Longimicrobium sp.: one gene and its partner. Each later gene encodes a partner of the first gene's protein in a complex. Links are inferred from orthologs where the notes say so. Each region holds a gene or a part of one and is shown on either strand. Other genes may lie near its edges.

The links.
Region 2: the proteins of tsaE (region 1) and tsaD are in contact, whole or in part, in a crystal structure (PDB 6N9A), measured with the Thermotoga maritima proteins. The link is inferred for Longimicrobium sp. from one-to-one orthologs. Residues at the interface, in WP_004082108.1 of Thermotoga maritima: Leu37, Gly38, Lys46, Lys57, Val59, Lys60, Ser61, Thr63, Phe64, Thr65, Leu66, Met67, Val69, Pro71, Tyr82, Arg83, Leu84, Asp86, Asp88, Phe89, Asp93, Ile128, Asp130, Glu131, Arg134; in WP_004082750.1 of Thermotoga maritima: Cys10, Asp11, Arg49, His50, Leu82, Gly84, Gly135, Gly136, Glu154, Thr155, Leu156, Asp157, Asp158, Ser159, Glu162, Asp165, Lys166, Arg169, Leu170, Tyr175, Lys213, Thr214, Leu217, Tyr218, Gln221, Arg222, Asn324.

What each region holds. Positions count from the first base shown.
Region 1 is NZ_DATBNB010000785.1:15-3,582, forward strand. The notes cover bases 216-3,214. They hold tsaE (tRNA (adenosine(37)-N6)-threonylcarbamoyltransferase complex ATPase subunit type 1 TsaE), read left to right. Parts: upstream 216-1,488; coding sequence 1,489-1,941; downstream 1,942-3,214. Other genes in these bases: tsaB (tRNA (adenosine(37)-N6)-threonylcarbamoyltransferase complex dimerization subunit type 1 TsaB), read left to right, coding at 1,938-2,648; rimI (ribosomal protein S18-alanine N-acetyltransferase), read left to right, coding at 2,648-3,139. UniProt on the Escherichia coli protein: Required for the formation of a threonylcarbamoyl group on adenosine at position 37 (t(6)A37) in tRNAs that read codons beginning with adenine.
Region 2 is NZ_DATBNB010000319.1:3,715-12,135, reverse strand. What follows is about bases 2,433-5,431. They hold tsaD (tRNA (adenosine(37)-N6)-threonylcarbamoyltransferase complex transferase subunit TsaD), read left to right. Parts: upstream 2,433-3,408; coding sequence 3,409-4,455; downstream 4,456-5,431. Other genes in these bases: VIB55_RS08710 (hypothetical protein), read left to right, coding at 5,423-5,431; VIB55_RS08715 (metallophosphoesterase family protein), read left to right, coding at 4,540-5,431; VIB55_RS08725 (hypothetical protein), read left to right, coding at 2,433-3,412. Outside these bases: 16S rRNA (cytosine(967)-C(5))-methyltransferase RsmB, read left to right, coding at 1-916; VIB55_RS08735 (PASTA domain-containing protein), read left to right, coding at 913-1,839; VIB55_RS08730 (TlpA disulfide reductase family protein), read left to right, coding at 1,884-2,429; more of VIB55_RS08725, read left to right, coding at 2,426-2,432; more of VIB55_RS08715, read left to right, coding at 5,432-5,436; more of VIB55_RS08710, read left to right, coding at 5,432-5,608; VIB55_RS08705 (hypothetical protein), read left to right, coding at 5,605-6,837; VIB55_RS08700 (response regulator), read right to left, coding at 6,997-7,401; VIB55_RS08695 (amino acid permease), read right to left, coding at 8,419-8,421.

The DNA of each region.
Region 1 (3,568 bases):
CGAGCGCGGCACCTTCCGCGTGCGCGGGGACACCGTCGAGATCTACCCGGCCTACGAGGAGCAGGGCGTCCGCATCGAGCTGTGGGGCGACGAGATCGAGCGCATCTCTCGCTTCGAGCCGCTGACGGGCGACACCATCGCCACGCTCACCCGTACGGCCATCCTTCCCGCCACGCACTTCGTCACGGCCAAGAGCAAGCTGGAGCGCGCGGTGGACCGCATCCGCCGGGAGCTGGACGAGCGGCTGCGGGAGCTGCTGGGCGCGGGGCGGCTGCTGGAGGCGCAGCGGCTGGAGTCGCGCACCAACTTCGACATCGAGATGATGCTGGAGATCGGCACCTGCTCCGGCATCGAAAACTATTCCCGCCACATCGCGGGACGTGCGGAGGGCGAACGGCCGGCGTGCCTGTTCGACTACTTTCCCGAGGACTTCCTGGTGGTGGTGGACGAGAGCCACGTCACCGTGCCGCAGATCGGCGGGATGTTCAACGGCGACCGCGCGCGCAAGCTCACCCTGGTGGACCACGGCTTTCGCCTTCCCTCGGCGCTGGACAACCGTCCGCTGAAGTTCGACGAGTGGGAGCAGCTGGTTCCCAAGGCCGTCTTCGTGTCCGCCACGCCCGGCGAGTACGAGTTCGCGCAGAGCGGCGGCGTGGTGGTGGAGCAGATCATCCGCCCCACGGGGCTGCTGGACCCGGTGGTGGAGATCCGTCCGGTGAAGGGGCAGGTGGACGACCTGCTCCACGAGATCCGGCTGCGCGCCGAGCGCCAGGAGCGGGTGCTGGTGACCACGCTCACCAAGCGGATGTCGGAGGACCTGACGGACTTCCTTCAGCAGAACGGGGTGCGCGTGCGCTACCTGCACTCCGACATCCAGTCGCTGGAGCGGGTGGAGATTTTGCGCGACCTGCGGCTGGGCAAGTTCGACGTGCTGATCGGCATCAACCTGCTGCGCGAGGGGCTGGACCTGCCCGAGGTGTCGCTGGTGGCCATCCTGGACGCCGACAAGGAGGGCTTTCTGCGCTCCAGCAGCTCGCTGATCCAGACGGTGGGCCGCGCCGCGCGCAACTCCCAGGGCACCGCCATCCTGTACGCCGACCGCATCACCGGGTCGATGAAGCGGATGATCGAGGAGACCGATCGCCGGCGGACCATCCAGGTGGAGTACAACGAGAAGCACAACATCATCCCGCAGACGATCTTCAAGTCGGTGGGGGAGATCGAGAGCAGCACCCGCGTGGCCGACGCGCGCACGCCCAAGGTGGATGCCAAGGCTGAGGCCGCCAAGTCGGCGGAGCGCAAGGCCGTGCTGGAGGGCAAGAAGAGCCCGGCGGAGCTGATGGCGCAGCTGGAGCAGGAGATGCGCGACGCGGCGTCGCAGCTGGACTTCGAGCGGGCCGCGCTGCTCCGCGACCAGCTGCTGGAACTGAAGGCCGAGGTGGACGGCGCCCGGCCCGCGCAGCGCCGTTCGGTGGCGTCGCTGCGGGCATGAGGGACGTGCTCGGCGAAGAGGCGCTGCAGGCGTGGGGGCTGCGGATCGGCGCCGAGGCGCGGACGCCGCTCATCCTTTGCTTGCGCGGTGACCTGGGGGCGGGGAAGAGCACCCTGGCGCGGGCCATCGCGCACGGGGCGGGGGTGGAGGGCGACGTTCCCTCGCCTACGTTCAACTTGGTCTTTCGCTACGACACGCCGCGCGCCCGGGTGTGGCACCTGGACCTGTACCGGCTGGAGCGCGGCGACGAGGTGTGGGAGCTGGGGTGGGGCGATCTGGGCGCGGACGGCGACCTGGTGATGATCGAGTGGCCGGAGCGCGCCGAGGCGCTGCTTCCGCCCGTGCGCTGGGAGATCGAGCTGCTGGAGCACGAGCCGGATTCGCGCGAGGTGACCGCGTCGCCCGTGGGCGATCCGCCGCCGCTGCCGCCCATGCGGGAGGCGTCGTGAGCGGGCTGTTGCGCGGGCCCCTGCTGGCGCTGGACAGCTCCGGCCGCTCCGCGTACGTGGCCGTGGAGGTGGACGGGCGCGTGCTCGCGGGGGAGACCGTCTCGGCCCAAGCCAATGCGTCGTCGGCGTTGATGCCTGCCGTGGACCGCGCAGTGGCCGCCGCGGGGCTGCGGCCCCGGGACGTCGCGGCCGTGGTGTGCGGCGGGGGGCCGGGCTCATTCACCGGGCTGCGCATCGCCGCGGCGACGGCAAAGGGGATCGTCCGCGCGCTGGGCGTGCCGCTGTACGCCTACTCGGGGCTGATGGCCGCGGCGGCCGCGCACCGGGTGGACGAGCGGCCCGTCTGCGCGTTGTTCGACGCCCGCAACCACGAGGTGTACGCGGGGTGCTGGTCGTTCGGCGGCGATTGCGTGCGCGAGGAAGTGCTCGGTGTCGCCGCGCTGGGGATCGACGAGCTGGTGGAGCGGCTGCGCCGCCTGCCTGTGCGCTTTGTGGGGGACGGCGCAGCGCTGCACCGGGATGCGCTCGTGGCGGAGTTCGGCGGCGATGCGGTGGACGTGGAGGACCGGTCGCTCGCGCGCGGGCTGCTCTGGCTGGCGCGCGCGGCGGCCGACGCGGGGCGGGTGGCGGACGCGGCGGCGTGGGAGCCGGAGTACGTGCGCGCCGCTGGGGTGGAGCGCATCGCGGCGGCCAGGGCGGGCGCGTGATGTCGACGCCGATGGCGGACACGCCGATGGCGCGGGCTGCGTCGTTCCACGTCCGCCGCTGCCGCGAGGGCGACATCGCGCGGGTGCTGGAGATCGAGATCTCGAGCTTTACCATGCCGTGGAAGGAGGACACCTTCCGCGGGCTGCTGAAGCGCACCGACAGCGATTTCCTGGTGGCCGAGATGGACGGCGACGTCGTGGGCTACGCCGCCGCGTGGACGGTGCTGGACCAGGCGGAACTTGGCAACGTGGCCGTGGCGCCCGAGGCGCGCGGCGCCGGGGTGGGCGGCGCGCTGGTGGACGCCGTGGTGGACCACGTGCGCGACCGTGGCGCCGCGGAGCTGTTTCTGGAGGTGCGCGTTTCCAACGAGGCGGCCAAGTCCGTCTACCGCCAGCGCGGCTTTACCGGCGTGGGCCGCCGCCGAGCGTACTACTCGCACCCCACCGAGGACGCGCTGGTGATGCGGCTGCGGATACAATCGTTTTCTTGACACGCATCGGGCGCCCCTTTATCATGGCGCTTTCGCGTCCACTCTGTTCGCTTGAATTCACTGAGGAGGAGCCGTGGCCCGCAGCCTGAACAAGGCCATTCTGATCGGAAACCTGGGGCAGGACCCCGAAATCCGCACCATTCCCAGCGGTGCGCGCGTCGCGCAGTTCTCGGTGGCCACCACGCGCCGGTGGAACGGTCGCGACGGCCAGCAGCAGGAAAAGACCGAGTGGCACCGGATCGTGGTGTGGGAAAAGCTCGTCGACATCGTGGAGAAGTGGGTCAAGAAGGGCGACCGCATCTACGTGGAGGGCGAGATCGAGTACCGGCAGTACGAGGACAAGGACGGCGTTACCAAGTACATGACCGAAATCCGCGCCCGCGAGATCATTCTGCTGGGCGGCGGCCGTGAGGGCGGCGACCGCGAGTC
Region 2 (8,421 bases), on another replicon or contig:
CGAGATCGTGTATCCGTCGTTCGACGACGATCCCGCCGCGTTCCTCTCCACCTGGGGCTCGCACCCGCGGTGGCTGGTGGAGAAGTGGATCGAGCGCTGGGGCCCCGCGCAGGCGCGGGTGCTGGTGGAGGCGAACAACCGGCGGCCGGAGCTGTACATCCGGCCGCTGGGCGTCTCCGTAGACGAGGCGCGGGCACGGCTGCGGGCGGCGGAAATCGAATCGAATCCGGTCGACTTCGCGCCCGACTCGCTGCACGTCCCGGCCGCACCGGTCTCGGAGGTGCTGACCGCGGTGCCGGCCGTGGTGCAGGATCCGGCGGCGGCCCTCGTCGTGCGCTACGCCGACGTCGCTGAAGGCGCTACGGTACTGGACGTGTGCGCGGCGCCCGGCGGCAAGGCGCTGGGGCTGGCGGAGCGCGCGGGGCGCGTCATCGCGGCGGACCTGTCGCGCCGGAGGATGCGGCGCGTGACGCAGAACTCCGCGCGGCTCGGGTGGGACGACCGTATCGGCGTGGTGGTGGCGGACGCGCGCCGGCCGCCGTTCCGCGCGGCAGACGCGGTGCTGCTGGATGCGCCCTGCACGGGTACGGGAACGCTGCGCCGGCACCCCGACGGGCGCTGGCGGGTGACGCCGGATGACCTGGAAGCCCTGGTGCGGCTGCAGGACGAGCTGCTGGCCGCGTCGGCGGAGCTGGTGCGCCCCGGGGGCCTGCTGGTCTATTCCACCTGTTCGCTGGAGCGGGAGGAGAACGAGTTGCGAGTGGAGCAGTTCCTTGGTGCGCGCCCCGGGTGGGCGCTGGAGGCGACGAGCGCCGTGGACGGGTCCGTGCTGGACGAATCCGGGCGGCTGTGCGTGCTGCCCCAGCGCCACGGCGTGGACGGCGCGTTCGCGGCGCGGCTGCGGAGGCCCGCGTGAGCCGCAAGCCTCCGCGCTACTACGCGCGCGTCCGGCCGCCGTCGCGGGGCTGGCATCGCGAGATCCCCGGCCGCGTCCGGCGGTACTTCGACGAGCGCCGCCTGCAGAAGTACGTGCTGATTACCGGGCTGTCGATGTTCGTGGTCGGCTACCTGGTGATGACGTTCCTGTTCTTTCCCGGCTTCGGGCGCTCGCCCATCGTCACGGTCCCTGACCTGACCGGGCGCACGGCGGGGCAGGCGGAGCGCGCGGTGGAGCGGCTGGGGCTGGAGATGCTGCGCGGCGGGCAGCTGCCCAACCCGCGTGTGGGCCGCGGGCGCGTGCTGATGCAGACGCCCCTGCCCGGCGAAGAGGTGGCGCGGGGCACGCAGGTGCGTATCGTGCTCAGCTCCGGGCCGGAGACGCGCGTCGTGCCCTCCATCAAGGGGCTCTCCCGCGCGGACGCCATCATCCTGCTGCAGCGCTACGGCTTTCGCGTGGCCATCCGCACCATGCTGCACCGCAGCGAGGAGGGCAGCATCATCGGCCTGCGGCCCGAGGCGGGGAAGCCGGCCGCGCTTCCCGGCCCGGTGGAGCTGCTGATCAGCGCGGGGCCGCCCAAGGTGCTGGTGCCCAGCGTCGTCGGACTGCTGGAGGACGCCGCCCAGGCGCGGCTGCAGGTGACGTCGCTGAGCGCGGGCCGGGTGGCGTACGATCCGGCGTCCGCCGAGCCGGCGGGAACGGTGATCGCGCAGTCGCCGGCGGCGGGCGACAGCCTGCGGATGGGAAGCTCCGTCCGGCTGACGTTGGCCGGCGCGGACCCGAACCCGCCGCCGCCCCCCGCCGCGGACACGGTGGCGGTGGATTCCGCGGCGGCGGAACCGGCGGTGGAAGAGCCCATCCCCGATCCGGAGCCTGAGCCGGACGAACCCCCGCGGCGATAGGCTGCGGGACAAGAGACACTGAACAGCGGGACGATGGCGATACGATGGCGAAGCGGCGGCAGTGGGTGTGGTGGGTGGCGACGCTGGGGGTGCTCGCGGCGCTGCTGGCGGCGGGGTGGAGTGTGCGCGATCACTTCCTCCCCATGGACGTGGGCACCCGCGCCCCCGACTTCCGGGCCGTAGACCTGCAAGGCCGTCCCGTGTCGCTTTCGGCGCTGCGCGGCCAGGTGGTGCTGGTGAACATCTGGGCCACGTGGTGCGGCCCCTGCCGCGACGAGATGCCGTCGATGGAGCGGCTTCACCGCGAGTTGGGCCCGCGCGGGTTGAAGATCGTGGCCGTCAGCGTCGACAAGGCGCCCACGGGTGCGAAGGATCTGCAGGCGTTCGCGCAGGAACTGGGGCTGACGTTCACCGTGTGGCACGACGCGTCCGGGCGCATCCAGCAGACGTACCGGACCACTGGCGTGCCCGAGTCGTTCCTGGTGGGGCGCGACGGCGTGATCGTCCGCAAGGTGATCGGCGCGACGGAGTGGGACCACCCCGCGCAGGCCGACCTCGTGCGCCGCCTGCTCGCCGAGGGACCCGCGTGAAGCGGTCGCTGGCCCGCAGCCTCACGTACAACTGGCGGCTGAAGCTTTCCGCCCTGGCGCTGGCCGTCCTCATCTGGGCCGTAGTCAGCGCCGAGCAGGTGACCAGCCAGTGGATTCCCGTGCGCGTGGATCCCGTGGTGCGCGACCCGGAGTTCGTGGTGACCGCCCCGGCCGAACCGGCCGTGGTCAGCGTGCAGGTCACCGGACCCGGCCGCGAGCTGTGGGAGCTGGCCATCAACCGCCCCACGCTGGTGCTCTCGGTGCGCGACGTGGGCGAGCGGCGCACCTTTGGGCTGGACCCGTCGATGGTGCGCATTCCGCAGGGGCTGGCGGTGCGGGTGAGCGACGTGCGGCCGTCCGTCGTCACGCTGGGGCTGGAGCGGCTGACCAGCCGCATGGTGCCCGTTCGGGCGCGCATCGCCGCACGGTCGACGCACCGCTATGCGGTCGGCGAAGACCTGGTGATCCTTCCCGCCGAGGTGCGGGTGACCGGCCCGGCGGACCGCCTTGCCGCGCTGGAGGCGCTCACGACGCGCAGCTTCGACGTGGTGCCCAACGACTCCACCTTCAGCCACGAGGTGGCGCTCGACACCGCTGCGCTCGATGGGCTGAGCTTCGCCCGCACGCGGGTGCGGGTGAGCGGAACGGTGGACCGGCGCGTGGAGCGGACGGTCGGGCCCATCCGCGTCTCCGCGCCGGACGGGCTGCAGGCGCAGCCCGCGGAGGTGACCGTCCGCCTCTCCGGGCCCGAGCGCGCTTTGCGACGCGTGTTCCCTGGCGCGTTGCGAGCCGTGATTTCGCACGATTCGCTTCCGCCGGCGCTTCCTCCCGCGGGTGCCGACGCGCGGGTGGTCGTCGAGAGGTTGCCCGCGGGCGTGACGGCCACGGCAGTTCCCGAGCGCGTGCGGGTGCTGCCCCCGGGTGCCGCGCCGTCGCCGCCGTCCGCAGCCAATCCCGCTCCCGCGGCCCAGGCACCCCGGTGAGCGGCGAACCGCTGGTGCTGGCGATCGAGACCAGCTGCGACGAGACCTCCGCCGCCGTGCTGCGGGGTGAGCGCGAACTGCTGGGGCACGTGATCTTCACGCAGGACATCCACACGCTGTACGGCGGCGTGGTTCCGGAGCTCGCTTCCCGCGCCCACCTGCGCACCGTGGATGACGTGGTCGCGGGCGCGCTGCGCGAGGCGGGCGTGGGGCTGGAGGACGTGGACGTCGTCGGTGTGACCGCGGGGCCCGGGCTGATCGGCGCGCTGCTGGTGGGCGTCGCGTGGGGGAAGGCGGCGGCGTGGGCCGCGGGCAAGCCGGTGGTGGGCGTGCACCACATGGAAGGGCACCTGTTCGCCACGCACCTGGAGCACCCCGGCGCCGAGCCGCCGTTCGTGGCCCTCCTCGTGTCCGGCGGCCACACCATGCTGCTGTGGGTGCCCGCGTGGGGCGAGTACAAGCTGCTGGGTGCGACGCGTGACGACGCGGCGGGCGAGGCGTTCGACAAGGCGGCGAAGATCCTGGGACTGCCATACCCCGGCGGACCGTCCATCCAGCGCGCCGCGGCCGAGGGAGACCCTACCCGCCATCCGCTGCCCCGTCCGCTGCTCAACCGCGGCGAGCGCCCGGGTGACCGCGAGTACTACGACATGTCGTTCAGCGGGCTGAAGAACGCCCTGCGGCTGCTCGTGCGCCGCCTGGAAGGGGAGGGAAGGCTCGCGGACGAAGTGCCGCACGTGGCCGCCTCGTTCCAGGCGGCGGTAGTGGACGTGCTGGTCGCAAAGACGATGCGGGGCGTGCGCGAGATGCGCTGCCCGCGCGTGGTGCTGGGCGGGGGCGTGGCGAACAGCCGGGCGCTTCGCGAGGCGCTGGCCCAGCGGCTGGGGGAGAACGGCCAGTTGTACGCGCCGTCGCCGCGGCTATCCACCGACAATGCGGCCATGATCGCCCGCGCCGCGCTCTTCCGCTGGCAGCGCGGCGAGGTGGGCGGGCTGGAACTGAACGCCCGCGCGGACCTGCCGTTTCCCGGGCTTACGAAGTAACGGAACCCGCCGTGGCACGGGGAGTGAAGGACAGGAACGAAGTCGGGAAGTCACCACCGTACGAACGTCGCTCCAGGGCCGGCTTTGATCTCGCTTCTTCACGTTTCGGACCTTCACTTCGGCCCGCCGCACCACCCGGAGGTGGCGCGGGCACTGCACGCCTTTGCGCACCGGCTGCAGGCCGACTGCATCGTGGCCTCGGGCGACTTCACCCAGCGCGCCACCGAGGAGCAGTTCGCCGAGGCGCGCGCATTCCTGAACACGCTCCCCAGCGTTCCCCTGATCGTCACGCCGGGGAACCACGACGTGCCGCTGATGCGGATCGCCGAGCGGGTGCTCGATCCCTATCGCTACTACCGCAAGCACATCCTCCCGGAGCTGGACACCGTTACCGACATCCCGGGTGCGCGCATCGTCGCCATCAACTCCACCGCGCCACTCAAGGCTACGGTCAACGGCCGCATCCACCAGTGGCAGATCGACTTTGCGCGCGAGGCGTTCCAGGGGATCGCTGACGAGACGTACCGCATCGTGGTGGCCCATCACAACTTCGCGCCGCCGCCGGACTGGGAGGGCGCCGATGCCATGCCCCAGGCCAGGCGCGCGCTGGACGCGTTCACGGCCATGCGCGTGGACCTGATCCTGGGCGGCCACCTGCACCGCGCGTACATCGGCAACTCGCTCGACGTGTACGCCGGGGCAGACCGCGAGCACGGCATCGTCATCGCGCAGAGCGGCACCACCACCTCGCGGCGCGGGCGCGCGCGCGAGCGGGAAAAGAACTCGCTGAACGTGCTGAAGCTGGATGACAAGCACATCCGCATCACGCACTACATGTACTTTGACGACGCGGGCGACTTTCTGCCCACCAGCCGCCACCTGTTCTATCGCCGCGGCCGGCCGCCGCTGGACGACGAGGGCGAGGTGACCAAGGCGCTGTGGATGGATGACCGCAAGGAGGTGCGCGATGCCGCGGTATGAGCGCCGGCGCCTGTCGAAGGGTGAGGAGATGAAGGCCGTGGGGATGGCGGCCGGCGTAGCAGCGGGCATCGGCGCCGCTGCATGGTACGTTGCGCGGATCTTCCTGGCGCGCGAACGGGTGGCCGGCGCCTCCGCACCCTCCCCCGCATCCGCACAGGAGGCGGGGGGATGAAGAGGAACCGGGCCGTCCGTCTCTTCACCTGGGGGCTGGGCGGGGTGCTGCTGGGCGTAGCGCTCGCCGTGCTGGTGCTGAACATCGTCGCGCGCACCCGGACCGGGCACGAGTTCGTGCTGCAGCGCACCCTGCGTGCGCTGGGCAAGGGGCTGAACGGCGGCCAGCTGCACGTCGACCGCATCGACGGAAACCTGTTCGAGGGCGCCAAGCTGTACGGCGTGTCGCTCAAGGACCGGCAGGGCCGCGCCTTCGTCCTGGCCGACAGCGCCTACCTGGACTACGACGTCAAGACACTGCTCTCGCCGCGCATCCACATCACCCGGGCCACGCTGTACGAGCCCGAGGTGTACGTGTTCAAGCTGCCCGGCGACTCGCTGTGGAACTACCAGGCGATCTTCGCGGCCGCTCCCAACCAAAGAGACACCACGAAGCGCGTGGAGCGCGTCACCCTGCTCGACACCCTGCGGATGATCGACGGCGTGGTGCGCGTTCAGAACGTGTGGAAGCCGGACTCCACGCTATCGGCCCGCGCGCAGCAGGCCGAGATCGCGGCGGCGCTCTCCGACACCTCCGTGGTCCTGGTGAACCGCGTGGGCGGCGGGTACATCCGCACCATGAACTTCCGGCGGATGAACGGCCGCCTCTCCCGCGTCCGCTTCGCGCCGGGAACGCGCTCGGGCTCGCGCATTCACGTGGATTCGTTGCGCACGGAAGCGCAGATCTTCCGGCAGCCGGTGCAGCTGCACCACAGCCAGGGGACCATCGCGCTGCTGAAGGGGCACATCGAGTTCGACGTTCCCGTCGTGCGGCTGCGCAACTCGCTGCTGGCCACGTCGGGCGTGGTTCGCAGCGACAGCTTTCCGCGGTGGTTCAACCCCGCCGAGGCGCCCATGTACGACGTGGCGTTCCGCACCGACTCGGTGGATTTCGGCGACTTGCGCTGGCTGTACAAGCGCTTTCCCGAAGACGCGGCGGGCCGGCTGTCGCTGCGCATCGAGTCGCGGCCGGGCGGCACCATGTTCCTGGCGCGCAACGCCGACGTGCGCGCACCGGGCACGCACATCACGGGCAGCTTCGGCATGCAGGTGGGCGACACCCTGCGCTTCATGGACGTGGCCCTGAAGGCGGAGCCCGTGCGCGTGTCCACCATCGAGCGGATGCTCCCCGAAGGCCTGCCCGTGCGCGGGCTGCAGCTGGGCGGGGCGGAGATCCGCGGCGCTCCCTGACGGGAATGGATCACGCGGAGGCGCGGAGGACGCGGAGAAAAGCAGAGGAAGCCCTCCGCGACCTCCGCGCCTCCGCGTGAGATTCCTTGATCGTCAGAGAAACGCAGCGGGCCCGGAGGATGATCCTCCGGGCCCGCTCTCGTCGTTGCTCCACCCGGCTCAGCCGGCGGCCACCAGTTCCCCCTGCGACGAAGGGGCGGGCGCCAGCCGGCGCACGACGGTAAGGATGCGGTGCAGGTTGCACGGCTTGGGAAGCAGCGCGCTGAAGCCTTCTTCCAGAACGCGCGCCTCCGGCCACTTCAGGACGTCGGCCGTGAGGGCGACCACGGGGATGCCGGACGTTTCCGGCGACTGCGCCAGCTCCCGGCGCGCCGCGATTCCGTCCATGCGAGGCATGCGCATGTCCATCAGCACCACGTCGGGGCGGGAGTCGCGGGCCATCAGCACGCCCTCCGCGCCGTCGCGGGCCTGGAGTACGCGGTAGCCGGCGTGCTGAAGCAGGACGCCGCAGACGGTCTGGTGATCGGGGTCGTCGTCGACGATCAGAACGGTAACGGGCGGCATGGACCAGCTCCGCGGGCGGGCTTCCGGATGGGGGATGGAAACATCAATGTAGTCGCCGTTACTCGATTGTACAACGTATTTGTAGGGTTACGACGTTCCCCGACGCTTTTCGTTGTCGCGGGTTCACTGAAGTCGGGGCCTCGGCTGCCTTGGGGCCCTCACCCGGCCGCGCTGACACGCGTGCCACCCTCTCCCACAAGGGGGGCGAGGGTGTACATCCAAGAGTCGCGCTCGCCAAGCCAGCCGAAGCGCACGCTGTCATCCAGAGGCCCAGGCGCACCGCACTGGCCCGGGGCCCAACCCTCGCGGGCCGAAGGATCTAGCGGCGGACACGTACAAGCTCGGGTGCGGCAGCGGCCAGTGTAGCCGGGGCCTCCGCTGCCGCCGGGCCCTCACCCGGCCGCGCTGACACGCGTGCCACCCTCTCCCACAAACAGCGTGCAAACAGCGTGGGAGAGGGGGTACACACCACGATCGAGCGCACCAAGCCAGCCGAAGCGCAATCGAATTCTCCCCTCTCCGCATGCGCAGCATGCGGGGAGGGGCCGGGGGAGGGGCCCACCCGGGGCATGAGCCACGGTCAGCCGAAGCGCACCGAGCTCCGCCAGCCTCCGCGCGCCCCGCCGCGCCGCGCCCGTGAAGCGAGGCGACTCCGGCATCTGTGCCGCTGTCGCGTCCAAGCTGGGAAGTGGCACATGCAAGATCCTTCGGCCCGCGAAGGGTGTGCTAGGGGCAGGTTTGGCGCACCTGGGCCTCAGGATGACAGGCTCTGGTGCGGCGAAGGGCCTTGGTAGCGCACCACACTGGCTCCCTTCCCCCGCGCTGTTTGCGGGGGAAGGGCTGGGGATGGGGGGCGCCCGCGGGATGCGCCAGATCCAGCCTCCTTCGCCGAAGGTTCTCCCTCTCCGCACGCAATTTCTGCGGGAGGGGCCGGGGGTGGGGCCCCAAAAACGAGAACCGCCCCTCCCCCGAAATCCGGGGGAGGGGCGGTCTTTCATCCACGCTCCAGCGCGACGATTA